DNA from 3 places in the Rhizobium sp. NZLR10 genome. Region 2 is predicted to be linked to each of the others. Evidence: predicted binding sites of a transcription regulator. Region 2 holds the regulator's gene; each other region holds the start of a gene.

Region 1 (3,903 bases), on a different contig from region 2:
TTTCTTTTGATCAGGCCTATTCGGAAATCAGCTCGTCCATCTCAGGACCATCCTCGACCTTGCGCAGCGGCCGAAAACTCATCCGGTGCAGGGAGCACGGGCCATGTTTTTCGATACCGGCGCGGTGCTGCGCCGTGCCGTATCCCACATGGGCGGCAAAGCCGTAGTCCGGAAACACCCGATGGACCCGGGCCATCATCCGGTCGCGCGTTACCTTGGCGACGATCGAGGCGGCAGCGATCGAGACTGAACGGGCATCACCCTTGACCACAGCCTGCCCGGGGCAATCGAGGCCGGGCGGCACGTCTAGCCCGTCGGTCAGCACGTAGCTTGCCGGAATGGCGAGGCCGCAGATAGCGCGGCGCATGGCGTCGAGGCTCGCCTTGCGGATATCGGTCTCGTCGATGCGGGTCGAGCTGGAGGAGGCGATGGAGACGGTGGCGGTCGCCAGGATCTGCACGAACAACTCCTCGCGCCGTTGCGCCGAAAGCTGCTTGGAATCGTTCAGACCCTCAGGGATGCGCTTCGGATCGAGGATGACGGCGGCTGCGACGACCGGCCCGGCCAGCGGCCCGCGGCCTGCCTCGTCGGCGCCGGCGACCGGCCAGTGGCCGGCCTTGCGGGCTTTGAGCTCCAGCCGGAAATCCGGCACCAGCGGAACCGCTTGGAAAAGCAGCGGAGAATCGGGTGGCGTGCGAGGTTTCATGCGGCTGAACCTCGCACGCCAACCCGATTGCCCGCAAGTCCCCGATCAGGGCGGCGGTCGGGGACCGGGTCCGGCGGATGGTGGCGGTCAGGCCCATCCGCGGGAATTGCGCTCGGAGCTCGAAAACAGGGCGGTTTCTCGATGGGCCGATGCGCAAGCTTCAAGCAATTGCAGGAAAAGTGCCTTGCGGTTTTCCCCGGGGCAAAGCGCGAAGCGCTGTTGCCCAGAATTGCGTAAAACAAACGGTTACAGCAGTGACAGTTGCACGCCGCTACCATCAGGCGGCACGAACAGGTCGTCGCGCAATGGCATGCCGCGTCGCGTCAGGCCGAAACGTCTTGCCGCCATTTCAAAGCGCCGGGCGATCTGCCAGGCATAGGGACCGGCGCCCTTCATACGTTTGCCGAATTCGGCATCATAATCCTTGCCGCCGCGCATCGAGCGCACCAGCGACATCACATGCCGGTAACGATCGGGGTAGTGCTGCAGCAGCCAGTCGCGAAACAGCGGGCTGACCTCGAGCGGCAGCCTCAGGATGACATAACTCGCCTCGGCTGCGCCGGCAGCCTTGGCCGATTCGAGGATGCGTTCCAGCTCGTGATCGTTCAGCGCCGGGATCAGCGGGGCGGCCATCACAGCCGTCTGGATGCCTGCTTCCGACAGCGTGTGAATGGTCTCCAGCCGGCGCGGCGGCGTGGCGGCGCGCGGCTCCATCGTCCGGGCAAGCTTGCGGTCGAGCGTGGTCACGGAGATGCCGACGCGCACCAGGTTCTTCGCCGCCATATCCTGCAGAATATCGAGATCCCTCAGGATCATCGCCGACTTGGTGACGATCGATACCGGATGGTTCGCCTTGTTCAAGACCTCAAGAATGCCGCGCATGACGCGCCACTCCTTCTCGATCGGCTGATAGGGGTCGGTATTGGTGCCGATCGCGATCGCCCGCACCTTATAACCCGGTTTGGCGAGTTCCCGCTCCAGCAGTTTTGCCGCATCCGGCTTGGCAAAGAGCTTCGTCTCGAAATCGAGCCCCGCCGAGAGCCCCATATAGGCATGTGTCGGCCGCGCGAAACAATAGATGCAGCCATGTTCGCAGCCACGATAGGGATTGATCGATCGGTCGAAGGGAATATCCGGCGATTCGTTGCGGGTGATGGCCGTGCGGGGTTTCTCGATCTGCACGTCGGTCTTGAACGGCGGAAGCTCTTCCAGCGTCTGCCACCCGTCATCGAAGGTTTCCCGCTGCAGCGCCTCGAACCGCCCGGTCGGGTTCAGTCCCGCCCCACGCCCGCGCCGCCGATCGACCTCGATCCGCAGGCCGGAAGACACCATCATCGCATCGGCAATATCTGCTGTGTTGGCAGGCGCGAATGCGGCCTGCCCTGCCAGGGACTGCTCTCTCATCGGATTCTCCCGTGACGGAAAGCCATCGCTCCCGCCCGTTTTGATGATTAAATTCCTATCCGCAAAACAAGAACAATGCAAGAACAAAATGCGGAAAACGCCGCTGGCAAAATTTTGTGCGGCGCATTATGAATAGGCAATGTTGACGGTTGTTCTCGAATGTCAGGATCAGGAATCTGAGCTGGCGCAGACCCTATCGGTATTGGTGGCAGGCGCGGTGGAGGGGCTCGTCAGCGATGTGGTCGTGCTCGATCACGGCTCGCGCGACGGCACCTCGCGGCTCGCCGACGCCGCCGGCTGCCGTTTTCATTCGCAGTGGGATATCAAGGACATCGTCCGCTCGGCCCGCGGCGAATGGCTGCTTTTCGTCGAGCCGGGCGCCAGACCCCAGGCCGGCTGGATCGACGAGATCGCCGAATATGTCGCGCTGAACAAGCTGCCGGCGCGTTTCACCGCCTCGCGTGGCTACCGGCGCCCGTTCCTCCGCCGCCTCGGCCGCGCCGTGCCGCCGCTGGAGCTTGGTTTGCTGATGCCGAAGAAACAGGCGCTCGCCGCTGCCCATAGCGGCATGCGCCTTGCTGAGTTCGCCAAGGGTCAGAAGCCACGCAAGCTCGCGAGCGAACTGATTCCCTCCTGGGTCGCCAGAGCCGCGCGGTAATATTCGCGCTCCTCCCGTCATCGCGCAAAGATGGCGCCCAATGGAATTTTGCGCTATAATTCGTCGATGGCGCCGCCGAAGCGCCTCGCTTCGCAACGGATGGCCATGGAATGCCGGTGGACGGCAGAACAGGTCAGCGAAAATCTCCTCTTCTGCCGGGGTCCCGGCGAAAGGAGGTGCGTCATGGCACACGGTATGGTCTACGGCCTGCTGGCCGTCATATTGCCGACATTGATGATCGCGCATCCGCATTCGGCAGCATCGCAGACGATGCTCAGTTGCGCAGGCCGATCCGACGTCGTCAATTTCCTCGACAGGAACTTCGCTGAAAAGCTGACGGCAGTCGGCCTGGTCAACCAGAACGCCGTTCTCGAGGTCTATGCCGCCGAAAGCGGAACCTGGACGCTCGTCGTCACGGATGTTCATGGCATCAGCTGCATCCTGCTGTCGGGTGACAGCTGGGAAACGATGCCCGCTTTGCCGGGCCTTGCCATATAGCGAATTCAAAAGCGCGGCCCGCTTTAGTTGTTTTATGAATGTCGGTATCCCGGAACCGCGGCACACTCCCGGGCGACATGCATTATTTCGCCGCGCCGCGTTTCAAATGCTCGTCCAGACGCGGCATGATTTCGACGAAATTGCACGGCGCGCTGCGGTAGTCGAGCTGCCCTTTCAAAATGCCGTCCCAGGCATCCCGGCAGGCGCCGGGCGAGCCCGGCAGCGCGAAGATGAAGGTGGCGTTGGCAACGCCTGCCGTAGCGCGCGACTGGATCGTCGCCGTGCCGATCTTCTCATAGGAGATGCGGTGGAAGATGGCGGAAAAGCCGTCCATGCGCTTTTCGAACAAAGGTTCCAGCGCCTCAGGCGTCACATCGCGGCCGGTGAAGCCGGTGCCGCCGGTGGTGATGACGACGTCGATCTCGTCCCGTTCGGTCCAGGCCTTCACCCGGGCTGCAATTTTCTCCCGATCGTCAGGCACGATCGCTCGGTCGACCAGCCTGTGGCCCGCCTCGGCAATTCGCTCCGCCAGCGTGTCGCCTGACTTGTCCGTCTCCGGGGTGCGCGTATCCGAAACTGTGAGAATCGCGATGCCGACGGCGACGAAGGGCCGCTTTTCTTCCAGACCAGCCATCAC
Region 2 (3,903 bases):
GCATGCCCTTTTCAAGCCCGATGCCGCGTTCGGCAGAGAGCGAGGTGCGGTTTGCCTTATCGAAGGAGCTCTTGTAGACGAGACCGATGCCGAGTTTGGCGCAAAGCTCCTTCAGTGTGCCGGCAACCATGAAGGCGTGGTCGCGGCTCTCCATCTGGCAAGGGCCGGCAATCAGCGACAGGCGGCCGGTATTGGAAAATGTGACCTGGCCTGCGCCCTCGCCGATCCTGACTTCGGAATTCGTATCAGTGCTCATCGTGTTTCCTCGAAGGCGAAGAGCGTGCCCTGCCCGGGCGCGGGCTTCACCAGAATGCGATTGTTCTTGCGCGTGTAGGTCACTCCGTTAGCAGCCAAATGCGCTTCTGTCACGGCAAGATCGGTGACGGCAAAGAGGATAGCCCGGCCGCGCAGGCCGCGGTCGGCGGATGCGACGGCGATCTCGAAATAGGCCTCCAGCCCTTCCGGCGTCATCAGGCTGATTTTCGCATTCGGCGCCGCGATATTAACGCCGAAACCGGTTTTCTCGACGGCCGATTGCGCCGTTGCAAGGCTGACGAAGGCGGCGAATGCAGAGGGGTCCGGCGCGCAAAGCGCGATCTCGGCAATGCCGGTGACGCCATTGGCATGCGTCTCTAGCGCACCGCGATCGGCCGGCAGAGGATTGATGCGCTCAACACAGAAGAGGAAGAAATCCGGCGCGCGCAACTCAGCGGCAAAGGCCAGCTTGAAGCCGGCCATGGTCTCGGAACCGTCCGGCATTTTCATCGGCCGGCTGAACTGCAGCATGTCGCCGGCGCTCGATCCGCTGCCGACGAAGCTCCGATGAGCGCGGCCGGCATCCCCGGTGCCGAACGCCACCGCCGAAAGCCCCTCCTCGCCACAGCGGAAGCGGAAGGCCCGATTGCGGGCGGTGAAGACATTGCCTTGCCGCGCCGATGCCTCGCTCTCCTCGCGGCTGGCGATACCGAGCGGCTCCAGATAGGTCTTGTCGGCAAAGAAGACGCAGGCATTCTCCGTTCCGAAGGGATGGCGGGCATCGGCGGCAACGGTGAAGCCAAGCTTGCCGAGCCTTTCGCGCGCCAGGTCGATATTGACAACGGGCAGCACGACATGATCCAGCGGGTGCGGTTTGGCCGAGTGCTCGTTCATGATATCCCTCCCTGAAACGCAAGAGGGTGCGACAGCGCCACCTTCAATGCAAGACATGTGCGCCAATCCGGCGAATGAAAATAAAAAACTCAACGAGTTGGCGGCAAGTTTTACGGAAATTTAGCTACTTGCGGAACACATATGGAACATATAGTGTTCTGTTCTGGATTTGTTTCAATCAAGGGGTCACACGTCGATGCTCACGCGCAAACAACAGGAGCTCCTGCTTTTCATTCATGAGCGCATGAAGGAATCCGGCATTCCGCCCTCTTTCGACGAAATGAAGGATGCCCTGGATCTGGCCTCGAAATCCGGCATTCATCGTTTGATCACAGCGCTTGAAGAGCGTGGCTTCATTCGCCGCCTACCGAACCGCGCCCGGGCGCTCGAGGTCATCAAGCTTCCGGAGGCCTACAGCCCGAGCATCCAGCCCCGGCGCGGCTTTTCGCCAAGCGTCATCGAGGGCAGCCTCGGCAAGCCGCAGCCGGTCGCCGCCCCCGCTCCTGCAAAACCGGTCGCCGATAACGGCAACTCCGTCTCCGTGCCGGTCATGGGCCGGATCGCTGCCGGCGTTCCGATCTCGGCGATCCAGAATAACACCCACGACATCGTCGTTCCCGCAGACATGCTCGGCTCCGGCGAACATTATGCGCTGGAGGTCAAGGGCGATTCGATGATCGACGCCGGCATCTTCGACGGCGACACGGTAATCATCCGCAACGGCAGCACCGCAAGTCCCGGCGACATTGTCGTTGCCCTGGTCGATGACGAAGAAGCGACGCTCAAACGTTTCCGCCGCAAGGGCGCCTCGATCGCGCTGGAGGCTGCCAATCCGGCTTATGAGACCCGGATTTTCGGGCCGGACCGCGTCAAGGTGCAGGGCAAGCTCGTCGGCCTCATTCGCCGCTATCACTGACATTGGAGAGGCCGGATTCGGCAAAACTGTTGCTGCGCCAGTCATAGGCGCGATGGCGCTTCCATGGGCGCGACAGGGTTTCGAATGCGGTCACGACCTCCAGGCCGGCATCGGCGAAGCGCAGCTCGACGGAGCCAGTCCTGCGCAGCGTCTCACCGGTAAAGAGCGTCGCTCCTGATCGGCAGCTGTTGAACCGCAGGCGGACCGACGTCACGACGATATCCGCCGCGTCGCAAGCCGGACCGAGATAGGCAGCGTTGTCGATGACGGCAACCACATGACCATTGCCGAGCCTTGATGTGCACCAGGCCTTTTTGACGCAGGAAAAGCGGTTTGCTTCACCACCGGCGACAGCCGCCCGCATCGCCGCCCTCGCTTCATTCTGCTGATCGCGGGAAAGCCTGACGCGGCGGTCGTCTCCCTCCGGCGGGACAGCGGGACCATCCAGCATTTTCGGCGGGAAATGCGTCGGCAGGACAAGTGCTCTCTGCCACTGATCGAAGATGAAATCCGGCGGGTTTTCGCGGTTGGAAGCGATTGCCGCAGCCGCGACCACTGCGACGAGACTGCCATCCTCCGAAATCACCAGATCCGGCGCCCGGGGAAGCGGCAGAAGCAGCACGCCGAGCGTAGAGACGGCGATAATCGATGTGCCGATATGGCGCAGCCGGGTGCGCAGCAGCGTCAGCAGCAGAAAGCCGGCCACGGCGACAGCGAAATACCAAGCCGGCAAGCGGCCGATGCCGATATCACCGCCCCAACCGGACACCGTTTTGGCGACCGCAATCACCAGGTCGAGGCCGAGGCCGACCACCTTCCAGAGCGGAACGTCCAGACCGAACGGCATGAGCAACATCGCCAGCAGCCCGGCCGGCATGACGATGAAGGAGATGATCGGCATCGTCGCGAGATTTGCCGGCAGCCCGTAAGCGGTCAGGCGATGAAAATGTTCGATCGAAAACAGCGCCGTGGAAAAACCGCCGATCAGCGAGGTCAGGAAGACGCCGCCGAAGAAGCCGGCGACGGCAACGACCGGTCGGAAGACCGGCAGTTTCAGCAAGGCGTTTTCGCGGACGCGCCGGTCCTTCCACAGTTGATAACCCGATACGAGTGCCAATGTCGCGGCAAAGGACATCTGGAAGCTCGGGCCCAAGACTTCGGACGGCGAAATGGCGATGATGACGAGCGCCGAGAGAACGACATTGCGCAGGCTGATCGACGGCCGGTCGAAGAAGACGGCGACCAGCATGATCGCCATCATGATGAAGGCACGTTCGGCCGAGACCCCGAAGCCGGAAATCAGGTAGTAGGCGGTGACGGCGCTGAGCGCGCCGGCGGCGGCGATCTTCTTTGTCGGATAGGCCTGAGCGACGCCCGGAAAAAGGCTGAGCAGCATCCGGAAGCCGACGAAGAAGATGCCGGCCGACAGCGCCATGTTGAGGCCGGAGATCGCGACAATATGAGCAAGGCCGGACTGGCGCAGCGCCTCCGTCGTCGCATTCGAGATGGCGCGTCGCTCGTCGGTCACCAAAGCAGCGGCAAAAGCGCCGGTGTCGCCGGGCAGGATCGATCGTATGCGGTCGCCAATGCTACTGCGCAGGCGGTAAAGCCATTCCAGCAGAGCTGCCGATGTCGATCTGGCAGCCTGCGGACCCGCCTCCAGATCCTTCTCTGGCGCACCGTAGAAGAAGCCGTTGGCGCCGATGCCATCGAAATAGGCACCGAAGGAGAAGTCGTTGAGCTCGGGAAGTGCGGGGCCTGCCGGCGGCGTCAGTCGTGCCCTGCCGGTGATGAGGTCGCCGATGTCGAAAGGCATGTCGGCGCCGCGGACGATCGCG
Region 3 (3,903 bases), on a different contig from region 2:
GATCGAAACCTTCGGTAACCAGCTTCCAGGCAAGCTCGATCGCATTCTCTTTGAAATAGTCGCCAAACGAGAAGTTGCCGAGCATTTCAAAAAAGGTCAGGTGCCGGGCCGTATAACCAACATTGTCGAGGTCGTTATGCTTGCCGCCGGCGCGCACGCATTTCTGCGACGTTGTCGCAGTCGAATAAGGGCGCTTCTCAAGGCCGGTGAAGACGTTCTTGAACTGCACCATACCGGCATTGGTGAACATCAGCGTCGGGTCGTTGCGCGGCACGAGCGGGCTCGACGAGACGATCTCATGACCGTTCTTCTTGAAATAGTCGAGGAATGTCGACCGGATATCGTTCACACCGCTCATGCTATGCCCTTCAATGCTGCCCGAGGCAGGTAAATCTAAATCCATCGGCTTTTAACGTTCGCCTCCGCCACTGTCCAGCAGACAAACAAAACCGGCCGCATTCTGATCAGGGAATGCAGCCGGTTTGGATTTTCTAAAGGACTGGCAGAAAAACTGATCGCGAGATCACATCTCAGCGGCAGCATCACTGTCATCGGGATCCGGTCCGCCGTTCTGCAGGAAGCGGTCGGCGATCAGGCCGGCATTCTGGCGCAGCGACAGCTCGATTTCGCGAGCGAGATCCGGATTGTCGCGCAGGAAGGTCTTGGCGTTTTCGCGGCCTTGGCCGAGACGCTGGCTGTTATAGGAGAACCAGGCACCCGACTTCTCGACGATGCCGGCCTTGACACCGAGATCGACCAATTCGCCGGTCTTGGAAACGCCCTCGCCATACATGATGTCGAACTCGACCTGCTTGAAGGGCGGCGCCATCTTGTTCTTGACGACCTTCACGCGGGTCTGGTTGCCGATCACCTCTTCGCGCTCCTTGACCGCGCCGATGCGGCGGATGTCGAGGCGCACGGAGGCATAGAACTTCAGCGCATTGCCGCCGGTCGTCGTTTCCGGCGAACCGAACATGACGCCGATCTTCATGCGGATCTGGTTGATGAAGATCACCATGGTGTTCGACTTGGAAATCGAAGCGGTGAGCTTGCGCAGCGCCTGGCTCATCAGGCGCGCCTGCAGGCCGGGTAGGCTGTCGCCCATCTCGCCTTCGATTTCGGCGCGCGGCGTCAGTGCAGCGACCGAGTCGATGACAAGAACGTCGACGGCGCCGGAGCGCACCAGCGTATCGGTGATTTCGAGCGCCTGCTCACCGGTATCGGGCTGCGAGATCAGAAGGTTCTGCAGATCGACGCCAAGCTTGCGGGCATAGACGGGATCGAGCGCATGTTCGGCATCGACGAAGGCGCAGATGCCGCCCTTCTTCTGCGCTTCGGCAATGGTCTGCAGTGCAAGCGTTGTCTTACCCGAGCTTTCCGGCCCGTAAATTTCGATGATGCGGCCCCTCGGCAGACCACCGACGCCAAGTGCAATATCGAGGCCAAGCGAGCCGGTCGAGATCGTCTCGATCTCGACAACATTCTCGTTGGAGCCGAGTTTCATGATCGAGCCCTTGCCGAACGACCGCTCTATCTGTGAGAGTGCCGCTTCAAGCGCCTTGCTTTTGTCCACCGATTTGTCCTCTACCAGCCGCAATGAATTCTGAGACATCCGATCCACCTTTAGGTTATTGAAGCCGCCCAAGCAATGTTGAGTTTGTACCCTGTTTGTTCCATTCTCGCAATAGGCGATCAAACAATTGAAAGAAAAAGGTAAAACGGCCCGTGTTCTATTTTTGTTTTATCGATGCAAAGCAACGGCTTAGACCTGAAATGCCAACACGCGCCCATCAGAATGCATCGCATCGATTCGCTTTTTCGGCATTGGGAGAGCGACTGAAATGAACAGAAAGATTCTCGTTCTCGGTGGTGCCCATATCGATAGACGCGGCCGCATCTTGGGCGAGACGGCGCCTGGCGCCAGCAATCCCGGGACCTGGTTCGAAGAGCCGGGCGGCGGCGGCTTCAATGCGGCGCGCAATCTCGCAAGGCTTGGTTTTCAGGTGACGATGATCTCGCCGCGCGGCGGCGATCCGATGGGCGAGATGGTCGGCGAAGCCGCCGATTTCGCCGGCATCGACGACCGGCCTTTCGTCTTCCTCGACCGCAAGACGCCGAGCTATACGGCGATCATTGAGAAGGACGGCAATCTGGTGATCGCCCTTGCCGACATGGATCTCTACCGCTTCTTCGTGCCGCGGCGTCTCTCCATCCGCTGGGTGCGCGAGGCCTTCGCCGTCCATGATCTCATTCTTTTCGACGCCAACCTGCCGGAGGAGACGATCGCGGCGATCGTTGCCAAGGCGCAGTCCCTGGCAAAGCCGGTCGCAGCGATCGCCATTTCGCCCGCAAAGGTCGTCAGGCTGAAACCCTGTATCGGGGATATCGACTACCTGTTCCTGAACGAGGCCGAGGCCGCCGCCCTTGCCGGGCAACAGCCGGAAGACGCTGCCGGCTGGCCGCCGCTTCTGAACGCGATCGGCATCAGGAACGCCGTCGTCACCCGCGGCCGCCGCGAGCTCGTCGCTCTTTGCGAGGGCCGCGCCGTGACGCTGCAGCCGCCGATCGCCGACACTGTCGCCGATGTCACCGGTGCCGGCGATTCTCTTGCAGCCGGCACGCTCGCCGCCTTGATGGACGGCCTGCCGCTCGAGGAGGCCGTCCGCCACGGCACCGCGGCCGCCACGCTGACCGTGCAGTCGCGGCACGCCGTCAACGAAAATCTGACGCCGGATCTCTTGAATGCGGCGCTTGCCCTTGTTCCCAAGGTCAGAATTCTGCATTGAAACGACGAAATTAAATAGTTGAGTGTGATCGCGTCCGAAACCGCTGAGACTTTCGGCATCATGCTCCATCGACGACAGGACAAATCATGACCAAGCCCATCTCGCCTCTTCTGCCGATCGCCTATTCGAAAGAGGTCGCCAGCGCCAAGCAGCGCGGCGCGCCGTTGGTGGCACTGGAATCGACGATCATCACCCACGGCATGCCCTATCCCGGGAATATCGAGATGGCCCGCAGCGTCGAGACGATCATTCGCGAACAGGGTGCCGTCCCGGCAACGATCGCCGTCATTCACGGCACGCTGCATGTCGGCCTTGAAGCCGGCGAACTGGAGCAGCTTGCCAAGGCGACCGAAGTGATGAAGGTGTCGCGCGCCGATCTCGCCTTCGCGATCGCTGAGCGCCGCACCGGCGCTACCACAGTCGCCGCGACGATGATTGCCGCCGCCCGCGCCGGCATCCGGGTTTTTGCCACAGGCGGCATCGGCGGCGTGCACCGCGGCGCCGAGGAAAGCTTTGACATCTCCGCCGATCTCGAGGAACTGGCGCGCACCGGCGTTATCGTCGTCTGCGCCGGCGCCAAGGCAATCCTCGACATTCCGAAGACGCTGGAGGTGCTGGAAACCCGCGGCGTTCCCGTCGTCACTTACGAGAGCGAAGAATTCCCCGCCTTCTGGTCACGCTCCTCGGGCATCCGCAGCCCGCTGTCACTGAACAGCCCGGCCGCCATTGCCAATTTCCAGACGGTGCGCGAACAGCTCGGCATCGACGGCGGCATGCTGATTGCCAACCCGGTGCCCGAGGCTGACGAGATCGCCCGCGAGGAGATGGAAATCTATATTGAGCGGGCGCTGGACAGCGCCGAGCGCGACGAAATCACCGGCAAGGCGGTCACGCCCTATCTGCTCTCGACCATCTTCGACCTGACGGATGGCCAGAGCCTGAAGACCAATATCGCGCTGGTCGAAAACAATGCGCGGCTGGCGGCAGAGATTGCCGTGGCGCTTGGGGAATAAGGTAGCGGGCCGGCAGGAATCGCCTCGGTAGATAGGCCGTACCGGGTGAGCCCCCCTCTGCCCTGCCGGGCATCTCCCCCACAGGTGGGGAGATCGGCTGCGGC

Evidence for each region. Region 2 encodes LexA, which represses DNA repair genes until DNA is damaged. Its sites were predicted from a motif close to TGTTCNNNNTGTGTTCNG; they were not measured.
Region 1: HJB82_RS28235 (glycosyl transferase) is a predicted target of LexA. The motif match lies at 2,179-2,196, and genes of this name have one in related genera.
Region 3: recA (recombinase RecA) is a predicted target of LexA. The motif match lies at 1,727-1,744, and genes of this name have one in related genera.

What each region holds. Positions count from the first base shown of each region.
Region 1 is NZ_JABDWE010000024.1:18,197-22,099, reverse strand. Features, by position in the region: gene HJB82_RS28245 (ribonuclease HII) at 17-706, opposite strand; gene HJB82_RS28240 (PA0069 family radical SAM protein) at 953-2,110, opposite strand; gene HJB82_RS28235 (glycosyl transferase) at 2,250-2,768, shown strand; gene HJB82_RS28230 (hypothetical protein) at 2,952-3,266, shown strand; gene moaB (molybdenum cofactor biosynthesis protein B) at 3,349-3,900, opposite strand; gene HJB82_RS28220 (4-(cytidine 5'-diphospho)-2-C-methyl-D-erythritol kinase) at 3,900-3,903, opposite strand, start outside.
Region 2 is NZ_JABDWE010000002.1:216,982-220,884, reverse strand. Features, by position in the region: gene kdsA (3-deoxy-8-phosphooctulonate synthase) at 1-256, opposite strand, end outside; gene HJB82_RS04295 (VOC family protein) at 253-1,149, opposite strand; gene lexA (transcriptional repressor LexA) at 1,346-2,065, shown strand; gene HJB82_RS04285 (ComEC/Rec2 family competence protein) at 2,046-3,903, opposite strand, start outside.
Region 3 is NZ_JABDWE010000021.1:55,826-59,728, reverse strand. Features, by position in the region: gene alaS (alanine--tRNA ligase) at 1-358, opposite strand, end outside; gene recA (recombinase RecA) at 524-1,612, opposite strand; gene HJB82_RS26445 (carbohydrate kinase family protein) at 1,842-2,786, shown strand; gene HJB82_RS26440 (pseudouridine-5'-phosphate glycosidase) at 2,873-3,799, shown strand.